One region of the Streptomyces sp. NPDC053750 genome, then DNA from elsewhere that is predicted to be linked to it. Evidence: predicted binding sites of a transcription regulator. Region 1 holds the regulator's gene; the other holds the start of a gene.
What was found. The regulator HspR, encoded in region 1, represses chaperone genes until heat shock. The targets are predictions, from matches to a motif close to TTGAGNNNNNNNNNCTCAA.
Positions count from the first base shown of each region.

Region 2: a site for HspR is predicted at 3,585-3,603, ahead of lon (endopeptidase La). Genes of this name have one in related genera too.

Region 1 is NZ_JBITXB010000004.1:220,654-235,169, reverse strand. Features, by position in the region: gene ACIGO6_RS13740 (MraY family glycosyltransferase) at 1-619, shown strand, start outside; gene dnaK (molecular chaperone DnaK) at 715-2,565, shown strand; gene grpE (nucleotide exchange factor GrpE) at 2,562-3,209, shown strand; gene dnaJ (molecular chaperone DnaJ) at 3,246-4,436, shown strand; gene ACIGO6_RS13720 (heat shock protein transcriptional repressor HspR) at 4,441-4,896, shown strand; gene ACIGO6_RS13715 (sugar ABC transporter substrate-binding protein) at 5,053-6,171, shown strand; gene ACIGO6_RS13710 (LuxR C-terminal-related transcriptional regulator) at 6,320-7,363, shown strand; gene ACIGO6_RS13705 (LuxR C-terminal-related transcriptional regulator) at 7,326-8,306, opposite strand; gene ACIGO6_RS13700 (helix-turn-helix transcriptional regulator) at 8,303-9,274, opposite strand; gene ACIGO6_RS13695 (hypothetical protein) at 9,649-9,984, shown strand; gene clpB (ATP-dependent chaperone ClpB) at 10,306-12,903, shown strand; gene ACIGO6_RS13685 (YbjN domain-containing protein) at 13,157-13,690, shown strand; gene ACIGO6_RS13680 (pyridoxal phosphate-dependent aminotransferase) at 13,760-14,516, opposite strand, start outside.
Region 2 is NZ_JBITXB010000006.1:128,892-143,407, forward strand. Features, by position in the region: gene ACIGO6_RS18875 (lysozyme) at 211-1,038, shown strand; gene lon (endopeptidase La) at 1,118-3,562, opposite strand; gene ACIGO6_RS18885 (spermidine synthase) at 3,742-4,440, shown strand; gene ACIGO6_RS18890 (response regulator transcription factor) at 4,563-5,303, shown strand; gene ACIGO6_RS18895 (sensor histidine kinase) at 5,300-6,409, shown strand; gene ACIGO6_RS18900 (multifunctional oxoglutarate decarboxylase/oxoglutarate dehydrogenase thiamine pyrophosphate-binding subunit/dihydrolipoyllysine-residue succinyltransferase subunit) at 6,702-10,538, shown strand; gene ACIGO6_RS18905 (DUF6104 family protein) at 10,519-10,824, shown strand; gene ACIGO6_RS18910 (DUF4097 family beta strand repeat-containing protein) at 10,927-11,877, shown strand; gene ACIGO6_RS18915 (helix-turn-helix transcriptional regulator) at 11,879-13,006, shown strand; gene ACIGO6_RS18920 (Clp protease N-terminal domain-containing protein) at 13,032-13,610, opposite strand; gene ACIGO6_RS18925 (HTH domain-containing protein) at 13,610-13,819, opposite strand; gene ACIGO6_RS18930 (zinc-binding dehydrogenase) at 13,922-14,516, opposite strand, start outside.

The DNA.
Region 1 (14,516 bases):
CTTCCTGCTCGCCGGGGCGGCGGTGTTCACCCGGGTGGGGCACGATCCCCGGGCCGGCGCGGGGGTGCTCTTCGCGCTGACCGCGCCGGTCGTCGCCGACGCCGTCCTGGTGCTCCTCTCGCGCCGGCTGGCCGGGCGGCCCCTGCGGCGGGGCGGACCCGATCATCTCGCCCACCGGCTGCGGCGGCTCGGGCTCGCCCCGCAGGGTGCGGTGGTGGTCATCGGCGTGGTCTCGTTCTGCGGGGTACTCGCGGGCGTGCTCGTGCACGTCGGCTGGGCGGGGCGGGCGACGCTGCTGTGGGTGGCGGGCGTGGTGGCCGTCGGGATGGTGGCGCTGTTGCGGGTGCGGGTGTACGAGCCGCGGCGGGCGGGGTCGGAGACCCGTGGGGTCCATGGGACTCGTGGGGCGGCGGGGACGGACACCCGGGCCCGCGGGCCCCGGACGGTGTCCCGGGTGGGACAGCCTCGGGAGTCCCGTGACGCGTCCGGCGCCCCCGTCCGTGGCCCGTCCCTCCCACCCGTTCGTGTGGCGGCGCGGGCGTCGATTTTCCCGGTTCGTCAGGCCCAGAGCGGTGAGAACGAGCAGGTCAGCGCGCCATTGCGTGTAAGGAACGGATAAGAGTTGAGTCTGCTCGACTCACCTCTGTTGACCCATCGCCGGGCGTCGTGCACACTTGAGCCTGTTCCACTCAAGTCAGCTGGAGGTTATTCACCATGGCACGTGCGGTCGGCATCGACCTGGGCACGACTAACTCCGTCGTCAGCGTTCTGGAGGGCGGCGAGCCCACCGTCATCACCAACGCCGAGGGCGCCAGGACCACGCCGTCCGTCGTCGCCTTCGCCAAGAACGGTGAGGTGCTGGTCGGCGAGGTGGCCAAGCGCCAGGCGGTCACGAACGTCGACAGGACCATCCGGTCGGTCAAGCGCCACATGGGCACCGACTGGAAGATCAACCTGGACGGCAAGGACTTCAACCCGCAGCAGATCAGCGCCTTCGTGCTGCAGAAGCTGAAGCGGGACGCCGAGGCCTACCTGGGCGAGAAGGTGACCGACGCGGTCATCACCGTACCGGCGTACTTCAACGACGCCGAGCGCCAGGCCACCAAGGAGGCCGGCGAGATCGCGGGCCTCAACGTCCTGCGCATCGTCAACGAGCCGACGGCCGCCGCTCTCGCGTACGGCCTCGACAAGGACGAGCAGATCATCCTCGTCTTCGACCTCGGTGGCGGCACCTTCGACGTCTCGCTGCTGGAGATCGGCGACGGCGTCGTCGAGGTGAAGGCCACCAACGGTGACAACCACCTCGGTGGTGACGACTGGGACCAGCGCGTCGTCGACTACCTGGTCAAGCAGTTCCAGTCCGGTCACGGCGTGGACCTCTCCAAGGACAAGATGGCGCTCCAGCGCCTGCGCGAGGCCGCCGAGAAGGCGAAGATCGAGCTGTCCTCGTCCACCGAGACCTCGATCAACCTGCCCTACATCACGGCCTCCGCCGAGGGCCCGCTGCACCTGGACGAGAAGCTCACCCGCGCCCAGTTCCAGCAGCTGACGGCCGACCTGCTGGAGCGCTGCAAGACGCCGTTCCACAACGTCATCAAGGACGCCGGCATCCAGCTGTCCGAGATCGACCACGTCGTTCTCGTCGGTGGCTCCACCCGTATGCCCGCCGTCGCCGAGCTCGTCAAGGAGCTGACCGGCGGCAAGGACGCCAACAAGGGCGTCAACCCGGACGAGGTCGTCGCCATCGGCGCCGCCCTGCAGGCCGGTGTCCTCAAGGGCGAGGTCAAGGACGTCCTGCTCCTCGACGTCACCCCGCTGTCCCTCGGCATCGAGACCAAGGGCGGCATCATGACCAAGCTGATCGAGCGGAACACGACGATCCCGACCAAGCGCTCGGAGATCTTCACCACCGCCGAGGACAACCAGCCCTCCGTGCAGATCCAGGTCTACCAGGGCGAGCGCGAGATCGCGGCGTACAACAAGAAGCTCGGGATGTTCGAGCTGACCGGTCTGCCCCCGGCGCCCCGCGGCGTCCCGCAGATCGAGGTCGCCTTCGACATCGACGCCAACGGCATCATGCACGTGACCGCGAAGGACCTCGGCACCGGCAAGGAGCAGAAGATGACCGTCACCGGCGGCTCCTCGCTGCCGAAGGACGAGGTCGACCGCATGCGCCAGGAGGCCGAGAAGTACGCGGAGGAGGACCACGCCCGCCGCGAGGCCGCCGAGTCCCGCAACCAGGGCGAGCAGCTCGTCTACCAGACGGAGAAGTTCCTCAAGGACAACGAGGACAAGGTCCCGGGCGAGGTGAAGACCGAGGTCGAGTCCGCCGTCGCCGAGCTGAAGGAGAAGCTCAAGGGCGAGGACACCGCCGAGATCCGCACCGCCACGGAGAAGGTCGCCGCCGTCTCGCAGAAGCTGGGCCAGGCGATGTACGCCGACGCCCAGGCCGCGCAGGCCGCCGGTGGCGAGGCTCCCGGCGCCGGTGCCGGTGACAAGGGTGCCGACGACGACGTCGTCGACGCCGAGATCGTGGACGACGAGCGCAAGGACGGTGCCGCGTGACGGAGGAGACCCCGGGTTTCGACGAGAAGCCCGACGTCCCCTCCGGCGCCACCCCTGACGACGCCGAGCCGCAGGCCGCCTCCGAAGAGGGGGCGGCCCCGGCCGGGGACGCGAGTGAGAACGCGGGCCTGGTGGCCCAGCTGGACCAGGTGCGCACGGCGCTGAACGAGCGCACGGCGGACCTCCAGCGCCTCCAGGCCGAGTACCAGAACTACCGCCGCCGGGTGGAGCGGGACCGCGTCGCGGTCAAGGAGATCGCCGTCGCGAACCTCCTGTCCGAGCTGCTTCCCGTACTCGACGACGTCGGCCGCGCCCGCGAACACGGCGAGCTGGTCGGCGGCTTCAAGTCCGTCGCGGAGTCGCTGGAGACCACGGTGGCCAAGCTGGGCCTCCAGCAGTTCGGCAAGGAGGGCGAGCCCTTCGACCCGACGATCCACGAGGCCCTGATGCACTCCTACGCACCGGACGTCACCGAGACGACGTGCGTGGCGATCCTGCAGCCCGGGTACCGGATCGGCGAGCGCACCATCCGCCCCGCGCGGGTGGCCGTCGCCGAGCCGCAGCCCGGGGCGCAGACGGTCAAGGCCGAGGAGCCGTCCGAGGCGGCCGACGACAAGGAGAGCGGTGGCCCGGAGGAGGGCTGACGTCAGTACAGGAGCCGGAGAGGAGGGACGTCGGGGATGAGCACCAAGGACTTCATCGAGAAGGACTACTACAAGGTCCTCGGCGTCCCCAAGGACGCCACCGAGGCCGAGATCAAGAAGGCGTACCGGAAGCTCGCCCGCGAGTACCACCCGGACGCCAACAAGGGAAACGTCACGGCAGAGGAGCGCTTCAAGGAGATCTCCGAGGCCAACGACATCCTCGGTGACCCCAAGAAGCGCAAGGAGTACGACGAGGCCCGCGCGCTCTTCGGCAACGGCGGCTTCCGCCCGGGGCCGGGCGCGGGCGGCGGCAGCTTCAACTTCGACCTGGGCGACCTCTTCGGAGGCGGCGCCCAGGGCGGGGGCCAGGGCGCCGGCGGCTTCGGCGGCGGGCTCGGCGACGTCTTCGGGGGCCTGTTCAACCGCACCGGCGGCGGTCCCGGCACCGGTACGCGGACCCAGCCGCGGCGCGGCCAGGACATCGAGTCCGAGGTCACCCTGAGCTTCACGGAGGCCATCGAGGGCGCGACGGTCCCGCTGCGGATGTCCTCGCAGGCACCCTGCAAGGCCTGTTCGGGCACCGGCGACAAGAACGGCACGCCGCGCGTGTGCCCGACCTGCGTCGGTACCGGTCAGGTCGCCCGGGGTTCGGGCGGTGGCTTCTCGCTCACCGACCCGTGCCCGGACTGCAAGGGCCGCGGCCTGATCGCGGAGGACCCCTGCGAGGTCTGCAAGGGCTCCGGACGCGCCAAGTCCTCCAGGACCATGCAGGTCCGCATCCCGGCCGGGGTGTCGGACGGGCAGCGCATCCGGCTGCGCGGCAAGGGCACGCCGGGCGAGCGGGGCGGACCGGCGGGTGACCTGTACGTGGTCGTGCACGTCAAGGACCACCCCGTCTTCGGCCGCCGGGGCGACAACCTCACCGTCACCGTCCCGGTCACCTACGCCGAGGCAGCCCTCGGCGGAGAGGTCCGGGTCCCGACCCTGGGCGGCCCTCCCGTCACGCTCAAGCTGCCGGCGGGCACGCCCAACGGGCGCACCATGCGGGCCCGGGGCAAGGGCGCGGTCCGCAAGGACGGCAGCCGCGGCGACCTTCTGGTCACCGTGGAGGTGAGTGTTCCGACGGACCTGACGGGGAAGGCTCGTGACGCGCTGGAGGCGTATCGCGAGGCGACCGCGGACGAGGATCCGCGGGCGGAGCTGTTCCAGGCCGCGAAGGGAGCATGAGGAGATGGACGGTCGTCGACGCAATCCGTATGAACTGACCGAGGACACCCCGGTCTACGTCATCTCGGTGGCGGCCCAGCTCTCCGGCCTGCACCCGCAGACGCTGCGGCAGTACGACCGTCTCGGCCTGGTCTCCCCGGACCGCACGGCCGGCCGCGGCCGGCGCTACTCGGCCCGCGACATCGAACTGCTCCGTCAGGTGCAGCAGTTGTCGCAGGACGAGGGCATCAACCTGGCCGGCATCAAGCGCATCATCGAACTGGAGAACCAGGTCGCCGCCCTCCAGGCCCGGGTGGCGGAGCTGGCCGACGCCCTCGACGGCGCGGCGACGGCGATGCGCCAGCGCGAGGCGGCGGTGCACGCCTCGTACCGGCGCGATCTGGTGCCGTACCAGGAAGTGCAGCAGACCAGCGCCCTGGTGGTCTGGCGTCCCAAGCGGCACGGCCAGTCCACGGACTGAAAGCGGCGACGACGGCCCGGAGGTCCACCAGCCTCCGGGCCCGTTCGCAACGGTGCTGTCTCATTGGTCTAGTACTTCTTGACGATTTCGTGAAGACAGCGTTGGCTTCCTTCACCTGGGTCTCAAGCACCACCCGTGTGTCGGAAGGTAAGCGCAGTGAGCAGCCGTGCCCGTCGTATCGCCATATCCGTGGCCGCGTCCATGATGACTCTTTCGCTGGCCGCCTGCGGGGCGCTCGGCGCGTCGGAGAGCAGCGACGCCGCGAGCCCGGCCAAGGGCAACGACATCACGGTGGGCCTGCTGCTGCCGGAGAAGGCGAACACGCGGTACGAGCAGTTCGACTACCCGTTCTTCAAGGCGAAGGTCGCCGACCTCACCCGTGACCAGGGCGAGGTCAAGTACGCCAACGCCGAGGCGAGCGCGTCCAAGCAGGCGCAGCAGCTGCAGCAGATGATCGACGACAAGGTCGACGTGATCGTCCTGGACGCGGTCGACGCGAAGGCCATCGGGGACGGCGTGCAGAAGGCCAAGGACGCCGGCATCCCGGTCATCGCCTACGACCGGCTGGCCGAGGGCCCGATCGACGCCTACATCTCCTTCGACAACGAGCTGGTCGGCGAGGTCCAGGGCCGCTCCCTCCTCGAGGCGCTCGGCGACGACGCCGACAGCTCCGCCAAGATCGTCATGATGAACGGCTCGCCCACCGACCCGAACGCCAAGCAGTTCAAGGCGGGGGCGCTGTCCGAGCTGAACGGCAAGGTGACGATCGCGCAGTCCTTCGACACCAAGGACTGGAAGGCGGAGAACGCCGAGGCCAACATGGCCGAGGCGATCGGGGAGATCGGCAAGGACAACATCGCGGGCGTCTACTCCGCCAACGACACCATGGCGGGCGGCATCATCGAGGCCCTGGAGGACGCGGGCGTCACCGACCTGCCGCCGATCACCGGCCAGGACGCGGAACTCGCGGCGGTGCAGCGGCTCGTCTCCGGCGAGCAGTACATGAGCGTGTACAAGTCCTACCCGCAGGAGGCCGAGAGCGCCGCGGAGATGGCCGTGGCGCGGGTCCAGGGCCGGGACATCCAGTTCGACGCGCTCGCCCGCGACAAGGTCGACAGCCCCACCCACAAGGGCATCCCGGCCCAGCTCGTCCCCGTCGTCGCCCTGACGCAGGACAACATCAAGGAGACCGTCGTCGCCGACGGCATCTACAAGGTCGGCGACATCTGCACCGCCAAGTACGCGGCGGACTGCGCGGAGATCAAGCTGAAGTAGTCCCGGACCGGTCCCGTGCACTGCCCGGGCACACCGCCCGCAAGGGTGTATTCCGGTCTCCTTCCCGCCCGGAGCCGTGTTGCGGAGCCGGTCCCGGCCGCGCATAGTTGCGCTGCGGAAAGAGCCGGAACCGGGGGTGGGATGGGCGATGGCCGGGCACGGGGCTGAGGAGCATCCACACGGCGCCGACCGGCTGTGCGCGGCCGGGGACCGCGTGTACTCCCGCGCCGTACGCCGCGGCCGGGTGCCGCGCCTGGACGCCGAACCGGTGCCCTGCCTCCTGGAACTGGCCCTGCTGCACCCCGACCCTGACGACATGGACTGGCTGGTGCCGACCTCCCCGCAGGAGGTCATGACGCGGCTGCTGCGGGGGGTCTACGACGAGGTCAGCGCGAGCCAGCGGCGGGTGGGTTCGGCGGTGGAGGCCTTCGAGTGGTACGCGGTCCTGGGCCGCCAGATCCAGACGCCGGCCGGGGCGGAGGGCACGGCGCTGCGGGTGCTGGACGGGCTCTCGCGGATCCAGGCCGCGATGGACGAGGCGACGCAGGCGTGCACGACGGAGGTGCTCACCGTCCAGCCCGGCGGCATCCGGCGTGAGCACGAGCTGTCGGAGGGGCTGCACCGGGCGCTGGCGCTGCGCGGGCGCGGGGTGCGGATGCGGGACCTGTACACGCACGTGGCCCGGCACGGCCAGGGCCTGCTCACCTACCTGGAGCTGATGGGTGACGCGGTGGAGGCCCGCACCCTCGACGAGGTCATCGACCGCCTCATCCTCTTCGACCGCACGGTCGCCTTCATCCCCGCCAACACCGACCGCACGATGGCCCTGGAGCTGCGCCACCCCGCCCTGATCGCCTACCTGGTCACGGTCTTCGAACGCCTCTGGCGCCTCGCGATCCCCTTGACCGCCCCCCTCCCCGACACGGGCATCGAGGGCATCTCCCACCGCGAGCAGTCCATCGCGGCGCTGCTGGCGGAGGGCCACCAGGACGCGGTGATCGCGGAACGCCTGGGCATCAGCGTCCGCACGGCCCGCGCCCACATCGCCCGCCTCTCGGAAACCCTGGGCGCCACCAGCCGCACCCAGTTGGGCGTCCGCATCGCCCAGGCGGGCCTGGACGGCGCGCCCCGGACCGCGTCGGCACCCTCCGCCGTCAGTGTTCCTGGTCGAGAATCCCCGACTGCCCGATGAGGTACCCGAGCTGAGCCCGGCTTTCGCTGCCGAGGGTGGCGGCGAGTTTGGCGATGTGGACGCGTGCGGTGCGGACGTTCATGCCGAGGCGGTCGGCGATGTCGGTGTCGGTGTGTCCTTCGATGAGGAGCGCGGCTATGGCGCGTTGGCGGTGGGTGACACCTCCCGGCGACGGTCGTCGGACCGAGTCGGGGTGCATGGGGGTCGCCAGGCGCCACAGGCGGTCGAAAGTGGTGAGGAAGTACGAGATCAGCGCGGGATGGCGAACCTCGAGGGCCATGGTTCGGTCGGTGTTGGCGGGGATGTAGGCGACCGTGTGGTCCACGATGATGAGGCGCTCGGTGATCTCGTCGAGGGTGCGGGCCTCCACGTCACCGGACAGACGCTCGTACCGGGCGACCACCGTGGGGGCGTGGCGCAGCGTGTGCTGGTAGAGGGTGCGAATGCGGCCACCCCGGTCGAGCAGGGCCTGATCCCGTGCCAGGGCGACCTCGTGTACACGGGGATGCGGACCGATGTGCGTGCTGTGGGGTTGGATGGTCAGGACCTGATCCGTGGCCACCGCCATGACCTCCCCGATCGTCCGGTCGATGCGCTCCTTGCCGCTGAGCAGTCTCAACGTGGAGGTATCCCCGGTCACGATGTGCGACGAGCTGCGTATGAGCGCCGCGAAGGACTCGGTGAGCTGTTCTTCCCTGCGACGCTCGTCGGCGATGCGCTCCTGTGAGGCACGCAGCAACCGATGCAGTGCGACGGTCGGAGGTACGGGCCCGAGCAGGTCCGCGTCGTCGAAGGTTGGCTGCAGGAGCCCGAAGTCGATGAGGCAGGGCGTCGCATCGGCCTCCGACACGGTCGCGTGTCCTTTGCGCAGTGCCTGGGTGTACAGCTCGAGCCCTGCCTCGCACAGCTCTTCCGGTCCGTGGTGGTGCGCCCGATCGGTCACGCGTGGCTGCCTCCTCCCAGGTCCCGGTGGTCCTCCTCCAGAATTCCCGACTGGGCTATGAGGTAGCCGAGCTGGGCACGGCTGCCGCTGCCGAGGGCTTGGGCCAGTTTCGCTATGTGGGCCCGGCAGGTGCGTACGTTCATGCCCAGGCGGCGGGCGATGGCCTCGTCCACGTGGCCCTCGACCAGCAGCTTGGCGATGGAATGCTGAATCTCTGTGATGCCGTCGGGCGCGGTCTCGTAGGGAGCGCCCGTACTCAACGGAACCGCGCGGGACCACATGAACTCGAACACTTTGATCAGGTACCGGACGAGCCCCGGGTGACGGAGTTCCAGGGCCACCTGGCGATCGTCACGCGTGGGAATGAAGGCCACGGACTCGTCGCAGATGATGAGTCGCTCCACCAACTCGTCGATGGTCCGGTACTCGACCTTGCCGTCCGAGAACTGGGAGACGTAGCCCAGCGTTTCCGGGCTGTACCGCGCCGTGTGCTGGTAGAGAGTCCTGATGCGCACTCCGCGTTCGAGCAGGGGTCTGTCGCGCTCCAGGCCTTGCAGGAGGGTGTGCTCCAGGCGGCGGCTGCTCGGCTGCACCGTGAGCATTTCCGACCGGCACTCGGCCGTGGCCAGGTCGAGTGCCGCGTTGATGCGGTCGAGACCTTCGAGGACCGTGATCGAGTGAGTGCTGGTAGTGGCGTGCGCACCGAGCGCCAGGAACGGTTCGAAGGCGTCTGCCAGGTCGATGGACAGCCGCCGGCGTTCGGCGATCTCCCGCTCGATCATGTTGAGTCGTTGCGCGAGCGCGACCGACGGGGGTACGGGGCGCAGCCAGTTCGCGTCGTCCGGATCCGGATGGAGAAGCGCGAATTCCATCAGGCAGGGGATGGCATCCGCATCTCCGCGGGCGACGCGCCCCGTGCGCAGGGCGGTCGCGTAGAGAAGGCCCCCCTCCTCGCACAGTTCGGACATCGCATGGGGATGTGGTGTTTTAGTCCGATTCGTTGTCAAATCTCCACCCCCCAGGGTCCTGAACATGCAGGAACATGATGCACTGATTGTGTGGCCATGACGTGCCCGAATGAGCCATCGTCTTGTTCGACGGGGGAAGAGGGGACCATCAAGTGAGGACGAAGCCGATTATGCGCAACAAATTGCTTCGCTCGGTGCTTGCCGTCGCCTTCTCCGCCGTCGTGGCCGTCGGTGCGCTGACCGGTCTCTCTGGCGTGAAGGTTGACACTCGGGCGGACAGTACCTGGGGAATGACTGCTTCCACGGTTGCTCCGGCGGTAACCGAGGCGGCGCCCACCCCCCTCGGTGAAGACGACAGCACTTGGGGCTGACTGATGACCACTCCACCCGACGACCGCTCCTTCCGTCGTGAAATGGCCACCGCCTACCGTTCCGGCTGGCACTTCATCGATCTGGTCACCGCGATCCCCCACTCCGGTGACTCCCTGATGGTGACCGTCTTCGGAGAGCCGGTCGTCGTCACGCTGGACGAGGACGGCGACGTACGGGCGTACCGGTGTCTGCGGCGGCCTCGGGGGGCGCCGCAGCCCGTGCGGTGTGCCATCCGTTACGGAATGATCTTTGTGAACCTGGACCAGAGGGACCACCGGCTCGCCGGGCCGGAGCCCTCCGAAGTGAGGACCATCTCGGCCACCCCCCGCAGTGCCTGACGCGATTCCCCCGTCGTAACAAATCGCTCAGGTGCTTCCCCCCGGCAGCGGCGTCACCGTGACCTGAACACGGTGACGCCGCTGTCGTTTGCGGTGACATTTCGGGTATCGGGCCTGCTTCGCGCTGGCTGAAAAGGCACTCGCGCGACCCTGCCCTGCCGCGAGGTGGGGTTCGGTGTCGTCGGGGGCCGGGTATCCGGCCCGCGTCGCTTCCTTGAGTGGAATAGACTCAACTTTGTGTACGTTGTCTGAGTCAGCACTGGGAGACATGGAAGACGCGGCCGGACCGCCGACGGCCGATGCGAGGAGGGAAGCCAGAACGTGGACGCCGAGCTGACCAACCGGAGCCGGGACGCGATCAACGCGGCCAGCAACCGGGCCGTGACCGAGGGGCACGCCGACCTCACCCCCGCCCACCTGCTCCTGGCTCTGCTCCAGGGGCAGGACAACGAGAACATCACCGACCTGCTCGCCGCCGTCGAGGCCGACCTCGCGGCCGTGCGCTCCGGCGCCGAGCGCATCCTCGCGGGGCTGCCCAGCGTGACCGGGTCCACGGTCGCACCGCCGCAACCCGGCCGTGAGATGCTCGCCGTGGTCGCCGACGCCCAGGCCCGCGCCAAGGAGCTCGGGGACGAGTACCTCTCCACCGAGCACCTGCTCCTCGGCATCGCCGCGAAGGGCGGCGCGGCCGGTGAGGTACTGGAGGGGCAGGGAGCCAGTGCGAAGAAGCTGCAGGAGGCCTTCCGCAAGGCGAGGGGAGGACGCCGCGTGACCACCGCGGACCCCGAGGGCCAGTACAAGGCGCTGGAGAAGTTCGGCACCGACCTCACCGCGTCCGCCCGCGAGGGCAGGCTCGACCCCGTCATCGGGCGGGACCAGGAGATCCGGCGCGTGGTGCAGGTGCTCAGCCGGCGCACCAAGAACAACCCCGTCCTCATCGGTGAGCCCGGTGTCGGCAAGACCGCCGTCGTCGAAGGGCTCGCCCAGCGGATCGTCAAGGGGGACGTGCCCGAGTCGCTGAAGAACAAGCGGCTGGTCGCGCTCGACCTGGGCGCGATGGTCGCCGGCGCCAAGTACCGGGGCGAGTTCGAGGAGCGGCTGAAGACCGTCCTCGCGGAGATCAAGGACTCCGAGGGGCAGATCATCACCTTCATCGACGAGCTGCACACCGTCGTGGGGGCCGGGGCCGGCGGGGACTCCGCCATGGACGCCGGGAACATGCTCAAGCCCATGCTCGCGCGCGGTGAGCTGCGCATGGTCGGCGCGACGACCCTCGACGAGTACCGCGAGCGGATCGAGAAGGACCCCGCCCTGGAGCGGCGCTTCCAGCAGGTGCTCGTCGCCGAGCCGACCGTCGAGGACTCCATCGCCATCCTGCGCGGACTCAAGGGGCGGTACGAGGCGCACCACAAGGTGCAGATCGCGGACAGCGCCCTGGTGGCCGCCGCCAGTCTGTCCGACCGGTACATCACCTCCCGCTTCCTGCCCGACAAGGCCATCGACCTCGTCGACGAGGCCGCCTCCCGGCTGCGCATGGAGATCGACTCGTCGCCCGTCGAGATCGACGAACTGCAGCGTGCCGTCGACCGGCTGAAGATGGAGGAGCTGGCGATCGGCAAGGAGACCGACGCCGCCTCGCTCGAACGCCTGGAGCGGCTGCGGCGCGACCTCGCCGACAAGGAGGAGGAGCTGCGCGGCCTCACCGCCCGCTGGGAGAAGGAGAAGCAGTCCCTCAACCGGGTCGGCGAGCTGAAGGAGAGGCTCGACGAACTGCGCGGGCAGGCCGAGCGCGCCCAGCGCGACGGCGACTTCGACACCGCCAGCAAGCTGCTGTACGGCGAGATCCCGACCCTGGAGCGGGACCTGGAGGCCGCCTCCGAGGCCGAGGAAGAGGTCGCCAAGGACACCATGGTCAAGGAGGAGGTCGGCGCCGACGACATCGCCGACGTCGTCGCCTCCTGGACCGGCATCCCCGCCGGGCGGCTGATGGAGGGCGAGACGCAGAAGCTGCTGCGGATGGAGGACGAGCTCGGCAAGCGGCTGATCGGCCAGACCGAGGCCGTACGGGCCGTGTCCGACGCCGTACGGCGCAGCCGGGCCGGGATCTCCGACCCGGACCGGCCGACCGGGTCGTTCCTCTTCCTCGGCCCCACCGGTGTCGGCAAGACCGAGCTGGCCAAGGCGCTCGCCGACTTCCTCTTCGACGACGAGCGGGCCATGGTCCGCATCGACATGAGCGAGTACAGCGAGAAGCACAGCGTTGCCAGGCTCGTGGGCGCCCCGCCCGGATACGTGGGATACGAGGAGGGCGGCCAGCTCACCGAGGCCGTGCGGCGTCGGCCGTACACCGTCGTGCTGCTCGACGAGGTGGAGAAGGCGCACCCCGAGGTCTTCGACATCCTGCTCCAGGTGCTGGACGACGGGCGCCTCACCGACGGGCAGGGCCGCACCGTCGACTTCCGCAACACGATCCTGGTCCTCACCTCCAACCTGGGCAGCCAGTACCTGGTCGACCCGATGACCGGCGAGGCGGAGAAGAAGCAGCAGGTCCTGGAGGTGGTCCGGGCCTCCTTCAAGCCGGAGTTCCTCAACCGGCTCGACGACCTCGTGGTCTTCTCGGCGCTGAGCAAGGGCGAGCTGAGCCGGATCGCGCGGCTCCAGATCGACTCGCTCGCCCGGCGGCTCGCCGAACGCCGCCTGAGCCTGGAGGTCACGGACGACGCCCTGGCCTGGCTGGCCGACGAGGGCATGGATCCGGCCTACGGGGCGCGCCCGCTGCGCCGCCTCGTCCAGACCTCGATCGGCGACCGGCTCGCCCGGGAGATCCTCGCCGGTGAGATCAAGGACGGCGACACGGTCCGTGTGGACCGCTTCGGCGACGAGCTGATCGTGGGTCCGGCGAGCGGCAAGACGCTCTAGGGACGGCGAGGTGCTGCGGCCCGTCACCCCGGGTGGGTGGCGGGCCGCAGCGCGTTGCACCGCCGGGGCAGGTGTGCGCTGGCCCGCCCTGGACACCCGGACGGTGCGTGCGGAAGGCGGCGCCGCGGTGGACCCGGCGTCCACCCGACCGGCCGGATCCTGTCAGCCCAGGGCTGACATGATCCCGGCGGGCTTGCCACGCCCCTCCCCGCATGGGGGAGGATGGCCAGATCCGTACGAAGGGAAATTCACGGTGAGCATCGACCCGTCCTCGATTCCGAACTTCGGGGGCCAGCCCGAGCCGCAGCCCCAAGGACCGGCGGGCCCCGTCGTCCCGGATCAGGATCTTGTGAAGCAGCTCCTCGAACAGATGGAGCTGAAGTACGTCGTCGACGACGAGGGCGACCTCGCGGCGCCGTGGGAGCAGTTCCGTACGTACTTCATGTTCCGCGGCGAGGGGGACCAGCAGATCTTCTCGGTGCGGACGTTCTACGACCGGCCCCACCAGATCGACGAGAAGCCGCAGCTGCTGGAGTCGGTCGACGACTGGAACCGGCGCACCCTGTGGCCCAAGGTGTACTCCCACACCCATGACGACGGCACGGTCCGCCTGATCGGCGAGGCGCAGATGCTGATCGGCATGGGCGTCAGCCTGGAGCACTTCGTCTCCTCGACGGTCAGCTGGGTGCGGGCCGCCATCGAGTTCGACCGGTGGCTCGTGGAGCAGCTCGGCCTGGAGCAGGAGGTCAACGAGGCGGACAAGCCCGACGACGAGGACGGCGAGTAGTCCACCTCGTCCGACAGCCCGTCCGACGAGCCCGGCCCCGGTGCGACACCGGGGCCGGGCTCTCGCCTTTCACCCCGCGAGCGCCTTGAGGCGCCGCACCGCTTCCTCCAGCACCGTCGTCCGCTTGCAGAACGCGAAGCGGACGAACGGGGCCCCCGCCTCCCGGTGGTCGTAGAAGACGGCGTTGGGGACGGCGACGACCCCGGCGCGTTCCGGCAGGCCGCGGCAGAAGGCGAAGCCGTCGCTCTCGCCGAGGGGGCGGATGTCGGTCGTGACGAAGTAGGTCCCGGCAGGGCGGTAGACGCCGAAGCCGGCCTCCTCCAGGCCCGTCGCCAGCAGGTCCCGCTTGGCCCGCATGTCGTCCCGGAAGGCGGCGAAGTAGGAGTCGGGCAGCGCGAGGGCCTCGGCGACGGCGTACTGGAAGGGGCCCGAGGCCACGTACGTCAGGTACTGCTTGGCCGAGCGGACCGCCGTGACCAGCGCGGGGTCGGCGGTGATCCAGCCGACCTTCCAGCCGGTGAACGAGAACGTCTTGCCGGCCGAGCCGATGGTCACCGTGCGCCCGCGCATCCCCGGGAAGGTCGCCAGCGGGATGTGCCCGGCCTCGTCGAAGACCAGGTGCTCGTAGACCTCGTCCGTCACCACCAGCAGGTCCCGCTCCACGGCCAGCTCGGCGACCGCCGCCAGTTCCTCGCGGGTCAGGACCGTGCCCGTCGGGTTGTGCGGGGTGTTCAGCAGCAGCAGGCGGGTGCGGTCGGTGACCGCGTCGCGCAGCTCGTCGAGGTCCAGGCGGAACGTGCCCTCGTGCGGGCGCAGCGTCACCGGC
Region 2 (14,516 bases), on a different contig from region 1:
GAAAGTTTCCGCCACGGATCGCCATCACCGCAGCTCGGCAAGTATTTCGCAGGCTTAGACCAACGGAAGATTCCAGGCCCTCTTCCACCCGCCGTTCTACGTGCGTAGCGTCTTGCCCGGGCACGCCGGATGGCATGCCCACGCCACCACCGCAAGGCTCCCCACTCGCGCATCCCCCACCGAGCACCACCGAGCCATCGGAGGCACGTCATGCCCGTGCACAGATCCGGATCGGCCCGCGGACGGCGCTTCGCCGTCACCGGGATCCTGCTCGCCGCGTTCTCCCTCGTCCTCACCCTCCCCGCGGACGCGTCGTCGTCCGCCGACACCCCTCCCCGCGGCTCCGCCCACATGGGCATGGGCGTCGCGGAACACGACGGTGAACACGGCACCCCCGTCCCGGGCCGTGCCGTCCAGACCGAGGGCGTCGACGTCTCCAGCCACCAGGGCAACGTCGCCTGGTCGACCCTGTGGAACAGCGGCGTCAAGTGGGCCTACGTCAAGGCCACCGAGGGGACGTACTACACCAACCCCTACTTCGCCCAGCAGTACAACGGCTCGTACAACGTCGGCATGATCCGCGGGGCGTACCACTTCGCCACGCCGGACACGACGAGCGGCGCCGCCCAGGCCAACTACTTCGTCGACCACGGCGGCGGCTGGTCCCGCGACGGCAAGACGCTGCCGGGCGCGCTGGACATCGAGTGGAACCCGTACGGGGCCACCTGCTACGGCAAGACGCAGAGCCAGATGGTCTCCTGGATCCGCGACTTCCTGAACACCTACAAGGCGCGCACCGGCCGCGACGCCGTGATCTACACGGCCACCAGCTGGTGGACCCAGTGCACCGGCAACTACGGCGGCTTCGCGGCGAACAACCCGCTGTGGATCGCCCGCTACGCCTCGACGGTGGGCACCCTGCCGGCCGGCTGGGGCTACTACACGATGTGGCAGTACACCTCGTCCGGCCCGACGGTCGGGGACCACAACAAGTTCAACGGCGCCCTGGACCGCGTCCGGGCGCTCGCCAACGGCTGAGCTCACGCAGGGGCAGGGCCCGGATTCCCTGAAAGGGGAACCGGGCCCTGCGTCATCCGGCCGCGTCCTCCCCCAGTGCCTAAAGCCTGGGAGGTACCCCCATCGCCGCGACCGGAACCTCCGGCCGCGCACCGTTCGTCGCCGGTGCGAGCGCCAGTTCCAGCACCTGGCGGACGTCGGTGACGGCGTGGACGTCCAGCTTGTCCAGCACCTCCGCCGGGACGTCGTCCAGGTCGGGCTCGTTGCGCTTGGGGATGATCACCGTGGTGACGCCCGCCCGGTGCGCCGCGAGCAGCTTCTGCTTCACCCCGCCGATCGGCAGCACCCGGCCGGTCAGCGAGACCTCGCCGGTCATCGCCACGTCCGTGCGGACCAGCCGGCCGGAGAGCAGCGAGGCCAGCGCCGTGGTCATCGTGATGCCGGCGCTCGGGCCGTCCTTGGGGACCGCGCCCGCCGGGAAGTGGATGTGCACGCCCCGGTCCTTCAGGTCGGCCACCGGCAGCTCCAGCTCGGCGCCGCGGCTGCGCAGGAAGCTCAGCGCGATCTGCGCCGACTCCTTCATCACGTCGCCCAGCTGACCGGTCAGGGTCAGGCCCGCCGCGCCCGTCTCCGGGTCGGCCAGCGACGCCTCGACGTACAGGACGTCGCCGCCCGCTCCGGTGACCGCGAGACCGGTGGCCACGCCCGGCACCGAGGTGCGGCGCTCCGCCGGGTCCTGGGCGGACTCGGGCACGTGGTGCGGCCGGCCGATCAGCTCCCGCAGGTCGCCGTCCGTGATCGTGAACGGCAGCTCCCGCTCGCCCAGTTCGTGCTGGGCCGCGACCTTGCGGAGCAGCCGGGCGATCGACCGCTCCAGGGTGCGCACGCCCGCCTCGCGGGTGTACTCGCCGGCCAGCTTGCGCAGCGCGCCCTCGTCGACCGTGACCTCGTCCTCGCCGAGTCCGGCCCGCTCCAGCTGGCGCGGGAGCAGGTGGTCGCGGGCGATGACGACCTTCTCGTCCTCGGTGTAGCCGTCGAGGCGGACCAGCTCCATGCGGTCGAGCAGGGCGTCGGGGATGGCCTCCAGGACGTTGGCGGTGGCGAGGAAGACCACGTCGGACAGGTCGAGTTCGACCTCCAGGTAGTGGTCCCGGAAGGTGTGGTTCTGCGCCGGGTCGAGCACTTCGAGCAGGGCCGCGGCCGGGTCGCCCCGGAAGTCCGAGCCCACCTTGTCGATCTCGTCGAGGAGGACCACCGGGTTCATCGACCCGGCCTCCTTGATCGCGCGCACGATCCGGCCGGGCAGCGCGCCGACGTACGTACGACGGTGGCCGCGGATCTCGGCCTCGTCGCGGACGCCGCCGAGGGCGACGCGGACGAACGTGCGGCCCATCGCGTGGGCGACGGACTCGCCGAGCGAGGTCTTGCCGACGCCGGGCGGGCCGACCAGGGCCAGTACGGCGCCGCCGCGCCGGCCGCCGACCACGCCGAGGCCCCGGTCGCCGCGCCGCTTGCGCACGGCCAGGTACTCGGTGATGCGCTCCTTCACGTCCTCCAGGCCCGCGTGTTCGGCGTCGAGCACGGACCGGGCGCCCTGGATGTCGTAGGCGTCCTCCGTGCGCTCGTTCCACGGCATCTCCAGGACCGTGTCGAGCCAGGTGCGGATCCAGGAGCCCTCGGGCGACTGGTCGGAGGACCGCTCCAGCTTGTCGACCTCCTTGAGGGCGGCCTCGCGGACCTTCTCGGGCAGGTCGGCGGCCTCGACGCGGGCGCGGTAGTCGTCGGACTCCTCACCGTCCTGCTCGCCGTTGAGCTCGCGCAGCTCCTTGCGCACGGCTTCGAGCTGGCGGCGCAGCAGGAACTCCCGCTGCTGCTTGTCGACGCCCTCCTGGACGTCCTTGGCGATGGTCTCGGCGACGTCCTGCTCGGCGAGGTGGTCGCGCAGTTGCTGGGTGGCGAGCCTCAGGCGCACGACCGGGTCGGCGGTCTCCAGCAGCTCGACCTTCTGCTCGGTGGTGAGGAAGGGCGAGTAGCCGGAGTTGTCGGCGAGCGCGGAGACGTCGTCGATGGCCTGGACGCGGTCCACGACCTGCCAGGCGCCGCGCTTGCGCAGCCAGGCGGTGGCGAGCGCCTTGTACTCCTTCACCAGCTCGGCGACCTGACCGGGCAGGGGCTCGGGCACGGTCTCGTCGACCCGCGTGCCCTCCACCCACAGCGCCGCGCCGGGCCCGGTGGTGCCGGCGCCGATGCTCACCCGGTGCCGGCCGCGGATCAGGGCGCCCGGGTCGCCGTCGGCGAGGCGGCCGACCTGTTCGACGGTGCCGAGGACGCCGGTCCTGGCGTAGGTGCCGTCGACGCGCGGGACGAGCAGGACGCGGGGCTTGCCGGGCTCGGACCTGGCGGCGGCCTGGGCGGCCTCCACCGCGGCCCGTACCTCGGCGTCACTCAGGTCCAGGGGGACGACCATGCCGGGCAGGACCACTTCGTCGTCGAGCGGCAGCACGGGCAGGGTGAGCGGTGTGAAGGCGGCGGACTCAGCAGCCATGATCTCCCCTTCGGCAGTCAAGTTGAGTTACATCGACTCAATGAAAGGGAGTCCGTGATTGTTCCCCAAGGGGTGTTCGCTCTGAGCGATCATGCGCTCCATGCCACCCACCGGGACCTCTCGGGTTACTCGGGACAGCGCCGTCGGGCCGGCCCGCATTCCTTTGCCAGGATGGGCCGATGGCCATCACTTCCCACGACTCCCACGACATCCCCGAGGTGCTGGACCGTCGCGAGGGCCCGCACGGCGAGGTCGTCCTGCGCCGGCACGGGGCGCTGCTCCAGATCATCGCGAACGGCTGCTTCCTGATGGACACCTCCGACGGGCGCTCCGAGCGGCGGCTGGTCGACGCGGCGGCCGAGGCGCTCACCGCCTCCGGCGGGCGGGCCGCGCCGCACCTGCTCATCGGCGGGCTCGGCGTCGGCTTCTCGCTCGCACACGCGGCGGCCGACCCCCGCTGGGGCCGGATCGCGGTCGTCGAACGCGAGTCCGCCATCATCGACTGGCACCGCGACGGACCGCTGGCCGCACTCTCCGCCGAGGCGCTGGCCGACCCCCGCGCGGAGATCGTCCAAGCGGATCTGGTGCGTTACGTCAATGAGACTTCCGACACGTACGACGCGCTCTGCCTCGACATCGACAACGGCCCCGGCTGGACCGTCACCGAGGGCAACGACGGGCTGTACGCACCGGCCGGACTGGCAGGCTGCGCACGGGTGTTGAGGCCGGGCGGGGTGCTTGCCGTATGGTCCGCGCAGCCCTCTCCGGAATTCGAAGAAACCTTGCGTAATGCCGGGTTCCAGCAGGTGCGTACCGAAGAGATCCCCGTTGCCCGGGGCGTTCCCGACGTTGTCCACATCGGCGTCGGGCCTGGATAGCAAAGGCGCGGGGACTCCCCGTACGCTGCTGCCCTGACGCGGTCATTCAAGCGTCAATCGTAGTCATGCGCAGACGAGGAATCACCCCACTGATTCCGGTAAGCACACCTCAGGGGCGGGCGATGGAGCAGACACAGACCTCCCACAACGGCACGGCGACGGCCACCCAGGGCGCGCAGCGCCGGGTGCTGGTGGTCGAGGACGACCAGACGATCGTGGACGCCATCGCGACCCGCCTGCGCGCCGAGGGATTCCTGGTGCAAACGGCCGGTGACGGCCCGGCCGCGGTCGACACCGCCGAGGCCTGGCAGCCCGACCTGCTGATCCTCGACATCATGCTGCCCGGCTTCGACGGCCTGGAGGTCTGCCGTCGCGTACAGGCCCAGCGCCCGGTACCGGTGCTGATGCTCACGGCACGCGACGACGAGACGGACATGCTGGTCGGGCTCGGCGTGGGCGCCGACGACTACATGACCAAGCCCTTCTCGATGCGTGAGCTGGCCGCGCGCGTGCACGTGCTGCTGCGCAGGGTGGAGCGCGCCGTCGTGGCCGCCTCGACGCCGCGCAGCGGCATCCTGCGCCTCGGCGAACTGGAGATCGACCACGCGCAGCGCCGGGTGCGGGTGCGCAGCGAGGACGTGCACCTCACCCCCACCGAGTTCGACCTGCTGGTGTGCCTGGCGAACACCCCGCGCGCGGTGCTCTCCCGTGAGCAGCTGCTGGCCGAGGTGTGGGACTGGGCGGACGCCTCCGGCACCCGGACCGTCGACAGCCACATCAAGGCGCTGCGCCGGAAGATCGGCGCCGAGCGCATCCGCACGGTGCACGGCGTGGGCTACGCGCTGGAGACGCCGACGCCATGAGCCAGGGGCGGCAAGCCGCACGGAGAGGCCCCGGGAAGCCCTGGGGCGGCGTACGCCCGTTCTCGATCAAGACAAAGCTGGGCGCACTGGTCGTCACGTCGGTGCTGATCACCACCGGTCTTTCGGTGATCGCGGTGCACACCAAGACGGAGCTGCGCTTCATCACGGTCTTCTCGATGATCGCCACGCTGCTGATCACGCAGTTCGTGGCCCACTCGCTGACCGCGCCGCTGGACGAGATGAACGCCGTGGCCCGGTCCATCTCGCACGGCGACTACACGCGCCGGGTGCGCGAGAACCGCCGCGACGAGCTGGGCGACCTGGCCGTCACCATCAACCGCATGGCGGACGACCTGGAGGCCCAGGACCTCCAGCGCAAGGAGCTGGTGGCGAACGTCTCCCACGAGCTGCGCACCCCCATCGCGGGCCTGCGCGCGGTGCTGGAGAACATCGTCGACGGCGTCACCCAGGCCGACCCGGAGACCATGCGCACGGCGCTCGGGCAGACCGAGCGGCTCGGCCGGCTGGTGGAGACGCTGCTGGACCTCTCCCGCCTGGACAACGGCGTCATACCGCTGCGCAAGCGGCGCTTCGAGGTGTGGCCGTACCTCTCCGGCGTGCTGAAGGAGGCCAACATGGTCGCGTCGGCACGCGCAGGCATTGCTTCCGGCTCCGGCAGCCACACCCGCACCGACGTGCACCTGGCCCTCGACGTCTTCCCGGCGGACCTGACCGCGCACGCGGACCCCGAGCGCATCCACCAGGTGGTCGCCAACCTCATCGACAACGCGGTCAAGCACAGCCCGCCGCACGGCCGGGTGACGGTCCGGGCGCGCCGCGGGGAGCTGCCCGAGTCCCTCGAGCTGGAGGTTCTCGACGAGGGCCCCGGGATTCCGCGGTCGGAGTGGCGCCGGGTGTTCGAGCGGTTCAACCGGGGTTCGGTCTCCCGGCCGCACGGTCCGGGCAGCGACGGCGGCACCGGGCTCGGCCTGGCGATCGCACGCTGGGCGGTCGATCTGCACGGCGGCCGGATCGGTGTGGCCGAATCCGAGCGGGGCTGCCGCATTCTCATCACTCTTCCGGGCCTGCCACCGACGTCGAGTTGACGTAGGGTTCGAAGCGGAAGACCAAGATCCACGGGCATCCGCGGTGGCGGACACGTGTGATCAGGCACTGGCCCACCTCTGGCCCGCGTTTTCTTCGCGCCGGGTCCCGGTCTCCCCTTCCCCAGCGCAACAGAACCTCGCTTGTTTCCCGCCATTTCCAGCGCCGAAACACGGTCTGCAATGTGACTTACGCGACGATGAACGGGCCCAGTCTGACCTTCCGGGTCCGGGAGGCGTAGCCTTGATTCCCGCTGTCCACCATCTTGTGAAGCGGAAGAGGGCGGTTCTCGCCGTGTCGCCACAGTCCCCCAGTAACTCGAGCATCTCGACCGACACCGACCAAGCGGGCAACGCGGGCAAGAACCCCGCGGCCGCCTTCGGTGCCAATGAGTGGCTCGTCGACGAGATCTATCAGCAGTACCTCCAGGACCCGAACTCCGTGGACCGAGCCTGGTGGGACTTCTTCGCCGACTACAAGCCCGGGGCGCCCGCCGCCCAGGCCGCCTCCGGTGCCACGGGCACGGACACCGCCGGCGCCCCGCAGGCCGCCCCGGCGCCGCAGGCGCAGCCCGCCGCCCCGGCGCAGGCCCCCGCGGCCCCCCGGTCGGCCGCCCCCGCACAGCCGGCGGCACAGCCCGCGGCCGCCGCCCCGGCGGCTCCGGCCGCCCCGGCCGCGAAGCCCGCGCCGGCCAAGCCCGCCGCCAAGCCGCAGGCGAAGGCCGCCGCGCCCGCCAAGGACGCCACCGCCACCGAGAGCCCCGCGGGCCCCGAGCTGGTGACCCTGCGCGGCCCCGCCGCCGCGGTCGCGAAGAACATGAACGCCTCGCTGGAGCTGCCCACGGCCACGTCCGTGCGCGCGGTCCCGGTGAAGCTGCTGTTCGACAACCGCATCGTCATCAACAACCACCTCAAGCGCGCCCGGGGCGGGAAGATCTCCTTCACGCACCTGATCGGCTACGCGATGGTGCAGGCCATCAAGGCCATGCCGTCGATGAACTACTCGTTCGGCGAGAAGGACGGCAAGCCGACCCTCGTCAAGCCGGCACACGTCAACCTCGGCCTCGCCATCGACCTGGTCAAGCCCAACGGCGACCGCCAGCTGGTCGTCGCGGCGATCAAGAAGGCCGAGACGCTGAACTTCTTCGAGTTCTGGCAGGCCTACGAGGACATCGTCCGCCGCGCCCGCGACGGCAAGCTGACGATGGACGACTTCTCCGGCGTCACGGTCTCCCTGACCAACCCCGGCGGCCTCGGCACCGTCCACTCCGTGCCGCGCCTGATGCCCGGCCAGTCGGTCATCATGGGCGTCGGCTCCATGGACTACCCGGCGGAGTTCCAGGGCACCTCCCAGGACACCCTGAACAAGCTCGGCATCTCGAAGGTCATGACGCTCACGTCGACCTACGACCACCGGGTCATCCAGGGCGCCGCCTCCGGCGAGTTCCTGCGCCAGGTCGCCAACCTGCTGCTCGGCGAGAACGGCTTCTACGACGACATCTTCAAGGCGCTGCGCATCCCCTACGAGCCGGTCCGCTGGCTCAAGGACATCGACGCCTCGCACGACGACGACGTCACCAAGGCCGCCCGCGTCTTCGAGCTGATCCACTCCTACCGGGTCCGCGGCCACGTCATGGCCGACACCGACCCGCTGGAGTACCAGCAGCGCAAGCACCCCGACCTGGACATCACCGAGCACGGGCTCACCCTGTGGGACCTGGAGCGCGAGTTCGCGGTCGGCGGCTTCGCCGGCAAGTCCCTGATGAAGCTGCGCGACATCCTCGGCGTGCTGCGCGACTCGTACTGCCGCACCACCGGCGTCGAGTTCATGCACATCCAGGACCCGAAGCAGCGCAAGTGGATCCAGGACCGCATCGAGCGCTCGCACACCAAGCCGGAGCGCGAGGAGCAGCTGCGCATCCTGCGCCGGCTGAACGCCGCCGAGGCGTTCGAGACGTTCCTGCAGACCAAGTACGTCGGCCAGAAGCGCTTCTCCCTGGAGGGCGGCGAGTCCGTCATCCCGCTGCTGGACGCGGTCATCGACTCGGCGGCCGAGTCCCGCCTGGACGAGGTCGTCATCGGCATGGCCCACCGCGGCCGGCTGAACGTGCTGGCCAACGTGGTCGGCAAGTCGTACGCGCAGATCTTCCGCGAGTTCGAGGGCAACCTCGACCCGAAGTCGATGCACGGCTCCGGCGACGTGAAGTACCACCTGGGCGCCGAGGGCACCTTCACGGGCCTCGACGGCGAGCAGATCAAGGTCTCGCTGGTCGCCAACCCCTCGCACCTGGAGGCGGTCGACCCGGTCCTGGAGGGCGTCGCCCGCGCCAAGCAGGACATCATCGGCAAGGGCGGCACGGACTTCACCGTCCTGCCGGTGGCGATCCACGGCGACGCGGCCTTCGCGGGCCAGGGCGTGGTGGCCGAGACCCTGAACATGTCGCAGCTGCGCGGCTACCGCACCGGCGGCACCGTCCACGTCGTCATCAACAACCAGGTCGGCTTCACCGCCGCCCCGGAGTCCTCGCGCTCGTCGATGTACGCGACGGACGTGGCGCGGATGATCGAGGCCCCGATCTTCCACGTGAACGGCGACGACCCGGAGGCCGTGGTCCGCGTCGCGCGGCTCGCCTTCGAGTTCCGCCAGGCGTTCAACAAGGACGTGGTGATCGACCTCATCTGCTACCGCCGCCGCGGTCACAACGAGTCGGACAACCCGGCCTTCACCCAGCCGCTGATGTACGACCTGATCGACAAGAAGCGCTCGGTGCGCAAGCTCTACACCGAGTCCCTCATCGGTCGCGGCGACATCACCCTGGAAGAGGCCGAGCAGGCGCTCCAGGACTACCAGGGCCAGCTGGAGAAGGTCTTCACCGAGGTCCGCGAGGCCGTCTCCCAGCCGTCCGCCGCGGAGCCCTCGGACCCGCAGGCCGAGTTCCCGGTCGCCGTGAACACCGCGGTCAGCGCCGAGACCGTCAAGCGGATCGCCGAGTCCCAGGTCAACATCCCCGACCACGTCACCATCCACCCGCGCCTGCTGCCGCAGCTCCAGCGCCGGGCCGCGATGGTCGAGGACGGCACGATCGACTGGGGCATGGGCGAGACCCTCGCCGTCGGCTCCCTCCTCCTGGAGGGCGTCCCGGTCCGCCTCGCGGGCCAGGACTCGCAGCGCGGCACCTTCGGCCAGCGCCACGCGGTGGTCATCGACCGCGAGACGGGCGACGAGTTCACGCCGCTGCTGTACCTGTCCGAGGAGCAGGCCCGGTACAACGTCTACAACTCCCTGCTCTCCGAGTACGCGGCCATGGGCTTCGAGTACGGCTACTCGCTGGCCCGCCCGGACGCGCTGGTGATGTGGGAGGCGCAGTTCGGCGACTTCGTCAACGGCGCCCAGACGGTCGTGGACGAGTTCATCTCGTCGGCCGAGCAGAAGTGGAACCAGACCTCCGGCGTCACCCTCCTCCTGCCGCACGGCTACGAGGGCCAGGGACCGGACCACTCCTCGGCCCGCCCGGAGCGCTTCCTGCAGCTCTGCGCGCAGAACAACATGACGGTCGCGATGCCGACCCTGCCGTCGAACTACTTCCACCTCCTGCGGTGGCAGGTGCACAACCCGCACCACAAGCCGCTGGTCGTCTTCACCCCGAAGTCGATGCTGCGCCTGAAGGCCGCGGCCTCGAAGGCGGAGGAGTTCACGACGGGCCAGTTCCGCCCGGTCATCGGCGACGACTCGGTCGACCCGGCCGCCGTCAGGAAGGTCGTCTTCACCGCCGGCAAGGTCTACTACGACCTCGACGCCGAGCGGAAGAAGCGCGGCGTCACGGACACGGCCATCATCCGCATCGAGCGCCTGTACCCGCTGCCGGGTGCCGAGCTCCAGGCGGAGATCGCCAAGTACCCGAACGCCGAGAAGTACCTGTGGGCCCAGGAGGAGCCGGCGAACCAGGGTGCCTGGCCGTTCATCGCGCTCAACCTGATCGACCACCTGGACCTGGCGGTCGGCGCCGACGTCCCGCACGGCGAGCGCCTGCGCCGCATCTCGCGGCCGCACGGCTCGTCCCCGGCCGTCGGTTCCGCGAAGCGGCACCAGGCCGAGCAGGAGCAGCTGGTGCGTGAGGTGTTCGAGGCGTAGCCCCTCCGCGGCGCGACACCGCCGCGCAGCGCGTCCGGGCCGGGCCGCACCCCCTCTTCGGGGGTGCGGCCCGGCCCTTTTTCCTGCACTTATCCTTGACCGCATGTACTTCACCGACCGTGGCATCGAGGAACTGGAGAAGCGGCGCGGCGAGGAGGAGGTCACCTTCGAGTGGCTCGCCGAGCAGCTGCGGACCTTCGTCGACCTGAACCCGGACTTCGAGGTGCCGGTGGAGCGGCTGGCGACGTGGCTGGCGCGACTGGACGACGACGAGGACGACGAGTAGTCCCCGGGCGGGTGCAGACGGGTGTCTTGACTTTCCATGCCCGCGATATATCGTGAATAGCGGAGGACGCGATATGGCGCGTTCGGTGAGGAGGTCTGCACCATGTCCGAATGGTCTGTCGCGGAGCCCGAGAAGCTCACCTTCGACGAGCCCGTGCGCGAGCTCCACGTCCGCATCGTCAACGGCACGGTGAACGTGGTGGGGACGACCGAGGGCCCCGCCCGCCTCCAGGTCTCCGAGATCGAGGGCCCCCCGCTGATCGTGACCCACCAGGACGGCGTGCTCACGGTGGCCTACGAGGACCTTCCCTGGAAGGGCTTCCTCAAGTGGCTGGACCGCAGGGGCTGGCGCCGCAGCGCGGTCGTCTCCCTGGCCGTGCCCTCGCACACGCGGGTCGAGGTCGGCGTGGTGAGCGCCGCGGCCGTGATCTCCGGGCTCGAGGGACGCGCCGAGGTGAAGGGCGTCTCCGGGGACACCACCCTGGTGAGCCTCGCGGGGCCGGTCCGCGCGGACACCGTCTCGGGGAGCGTGGAGGCCCAGGCCCTCTCCGGCGACCTCCGCTTCAACTCCGTCTCCGGGGACCTGACCGTCGTGGAGGCGGGGTCCTCCGTCCGGGCCGACTCGGTGAGCGGTTCCATGATCGTCGACCTGGACTCGACCGGTGGGCCGACCGACGTCAGCGTGACCAGCGTCTCGGGCGAGATAGCCGTCCGGCTGCCCCAGCCGGCCGACGCGGAGGTGGAGGCGAACACGGCCAGCGGCACCGTCTCCAGCGCCTTCGAGGACCTCCGGGTGGCCGGCCAGTGGGGCGCCAAGCGGATCACCGGCCGGCTCGGCGCGGGCAACGGCAGGCTGAAGGCCACGACGGTCTCCGGCTCGATCGCCCTGCTGCGCCGTCCGGGGACGGAGGACTCGCCCTGGGAGCGGGAGCCCACGGACACCGGACCGGCGGGGGACGCGCAGAGCCGCTCGGGGGACCACTCCGCTTCCGGCCGGGACCACGGCGCCACCGACGCCCCGGCCGACGGCACGACCGACAAGAAGGTGCTCTGACATGCCCCCCGTCTTCGCCCACGGCCGTCTCCGCCTCTACCTCCTCAAGCTCCTGGACGAGGCCCCGCGCCATGGCTACGAGGTGATCCGGCTCCTCGAAGAGCGCTTCCAGGGGCTGTACGCGCCGTCGGCGGGCACGGTGTATCCCCGCCTGGCCAAGCTGGAGGCCGAAGGCCTGGTCACCCACACCACCGAGGGCGGCCGCAAGGTGTACGCCATCACCGACGCCGGCCGTGCCGAGCTGGCCGAGCGCAGTGGCGAGCTGGCCGACCTGGAGCTGGAGATCCGGGAGTCGGTCGCCGAGCTCGCCGCCGAGATCCGGGCCGACGTGCGCGGCGCGGCGGGTGATCTGCGGCGGGAGATGCGGGCCGCGGCCGGCGCGGCCCGCCGGGGCACCGGCTCCGGAGCCCCCGACGCGGGGAACGGGTCCGCCACCGACACCGCGGACGCCGACGAGAAGGAGGCCTGGCGCGCCGCCAAGGAGGAGATGCGGCGGGTCAAGCAGGAGTGGAAGGAGCAGGCCCGTCGCGCCAAGGACGAGAGCCGCCGCGCCCGCGAGGAGGCCCAGCGCGCCCGGCGCCAGGCCAAGGAGGCGCAGGAGCAGGCCCGGGTCCAGGCGCAGGAGGAGATGCAGCGCATCGCCCAGCGGGTCCAGGAGCAGATGCAGGACCACTTCTCGCGGGGCGACTGGCCGACGGGGCTGCGCGAGGGCCTGAGCGAACTGGCCAAGGAGGTCGGTGAGTTCGGGAAGGACTTCGGCAAGGAGTTCGGCAAGGACTGGGGCTTCGGCCGCACGGACACCACCGGCACGACCACCCACGGCCCGGAGCACCACCCCAAGACCCCCGAGCACTCCGCCGCGCCCGATGTCTCCACGACGCCCGCGTACTCCGCCACTCCCGAGGACTTCCCTGCCGGTTACGCTCCGGCCTGGGCCCACGAGGACGCCGCGGACTCCACCGGTGACCCGGCCCGCGACCTGGACCGGCTGCTCGACCGCTTCCGGGACGACATCCGCGACGCGGCACGGGACCACGGCGTCACTGCCGACCAGCTCCGCGACGCCCGCCGCCAGTTGTCGACGGCCGCGGCGCACATCGGGGTGATCCTGCGGGCCCCGAAGGCCTGAGCCCCGGCGCGGAGCGCCGTGCGTCTCAGGCGCAGGCCTCCCCCGTGCCGGCCTCCCCCGCGCCGCCGCCCAGCACCCTGGTCAGCGACTCATGGGTCACGCCGTGGTCGGCGAGCACCTCGGCCGGCACACCGGGACGGACGGTCAGGGCGAGGAGGATGTGCTCGTCCCCGATGCGCCGGTCACGTCGGGCGACGGCGACCCGCAGGGCCTTCTCCAGCACCTCCTTGGCGCCCCGGCTGAAGCTGCGGTGCCCGGGCCACCAGCGCTTGTCCTTACGGTCGCCGGACATCGCGCCGACGCCGTGCGCCTCCTCCACCCGGGCGACGATCTCGGACACGTCGATCCCCAGCCCGGCGAGGGCGTCGGTCTCGGCCTGCGACAGACCGGCACGGCGGCGCGCCTCCGCCAGGGACCGCCGTACGGACTCCTTTCGCTCGCCGGCTCCGAGCGCCGACAGCGCGAAGGAGGCACGACTGCCCTCGCGGTCCAGCAGGGCGAGCAGCAGGTGCTCGGCGTCGACGGTCTCCGCCTGCGCCGCTTCGGCGTACCCCACCGCCTCCTGCACCACGGCGCGGGCGTCCTTCGTGAACCGCTCGAACATCAATGCCTCCCGTACTTCTTGTGCACGGCCTGCCTGCTGACTCCGAGTTCCGTGGCGATCTCCTGCCACGACCACCCCTGGTTGCGCGCGCCGCGCACCTGCACCGCCTCCAGCTGCTCCAGCAGCCTCCGCAGCGCGGCGACGGCCCGCAGCCCGACCCGGGGGTCGCGATCACCCGCACGTGCGGCGAGATCCGTTGCTTCGCTCATGCCGTCAACATTGGTTGACAAAATCCCGGCTGTCAACCCACATTGACAGCCGGGAGGCGACCGGCCCGGGAGACGGCCGGCCGGGAGAGACCAGGAGGGAGATCAGGAACCGCTGAGCACGATCTTGCCGAACTGCTCCCCGGAGGCCATCCGCTCGAAGCCCTCGCGGGCCCGGTCCATGGGAAGCACCTCATCGATGACGGGACGGACGCCGGTGGCGGCACAGAAGGAGAGCAGGTCCTCCAGCTCGTCCTTGGTGCCCATCGTGGAGCCGACGACCTTGAGTTCCAGGAAGAAGATCCGGGTCAGCTCGGCATGGGAGGGCCGGTCGCCGCTGGTGGCGCCGGAGATGACGAGCGTGCCGCCGGGCCGCAGCGACTTCACCGAGTGGGACCAGGTGGCGGCGCCCACGGTCTCGATGACGGCATCGACCCGCTGCGGCAGCCTCGCGCCCGTTTCGACGGCCTCCACCGCGCCCAGCTCAAGGGCTCGCTTTCGCTTCGCCTCGTCGCGGCTGGTCGCGAAGACCCGCAGCCCCGCTGCCTTGCCGAGCACGATCGCGGCCGTGGCGACCCCGCCGCCGGCGCCCTGCACCAGCACCGAGTCGCCGGGACGGACCCCGGCGTTGGTGAACAGCATCCGGTACGCCGTCAGCCAGGCGGTCGGCAGACAGGCGGCCTCCTCGAAGGAGAGCTCC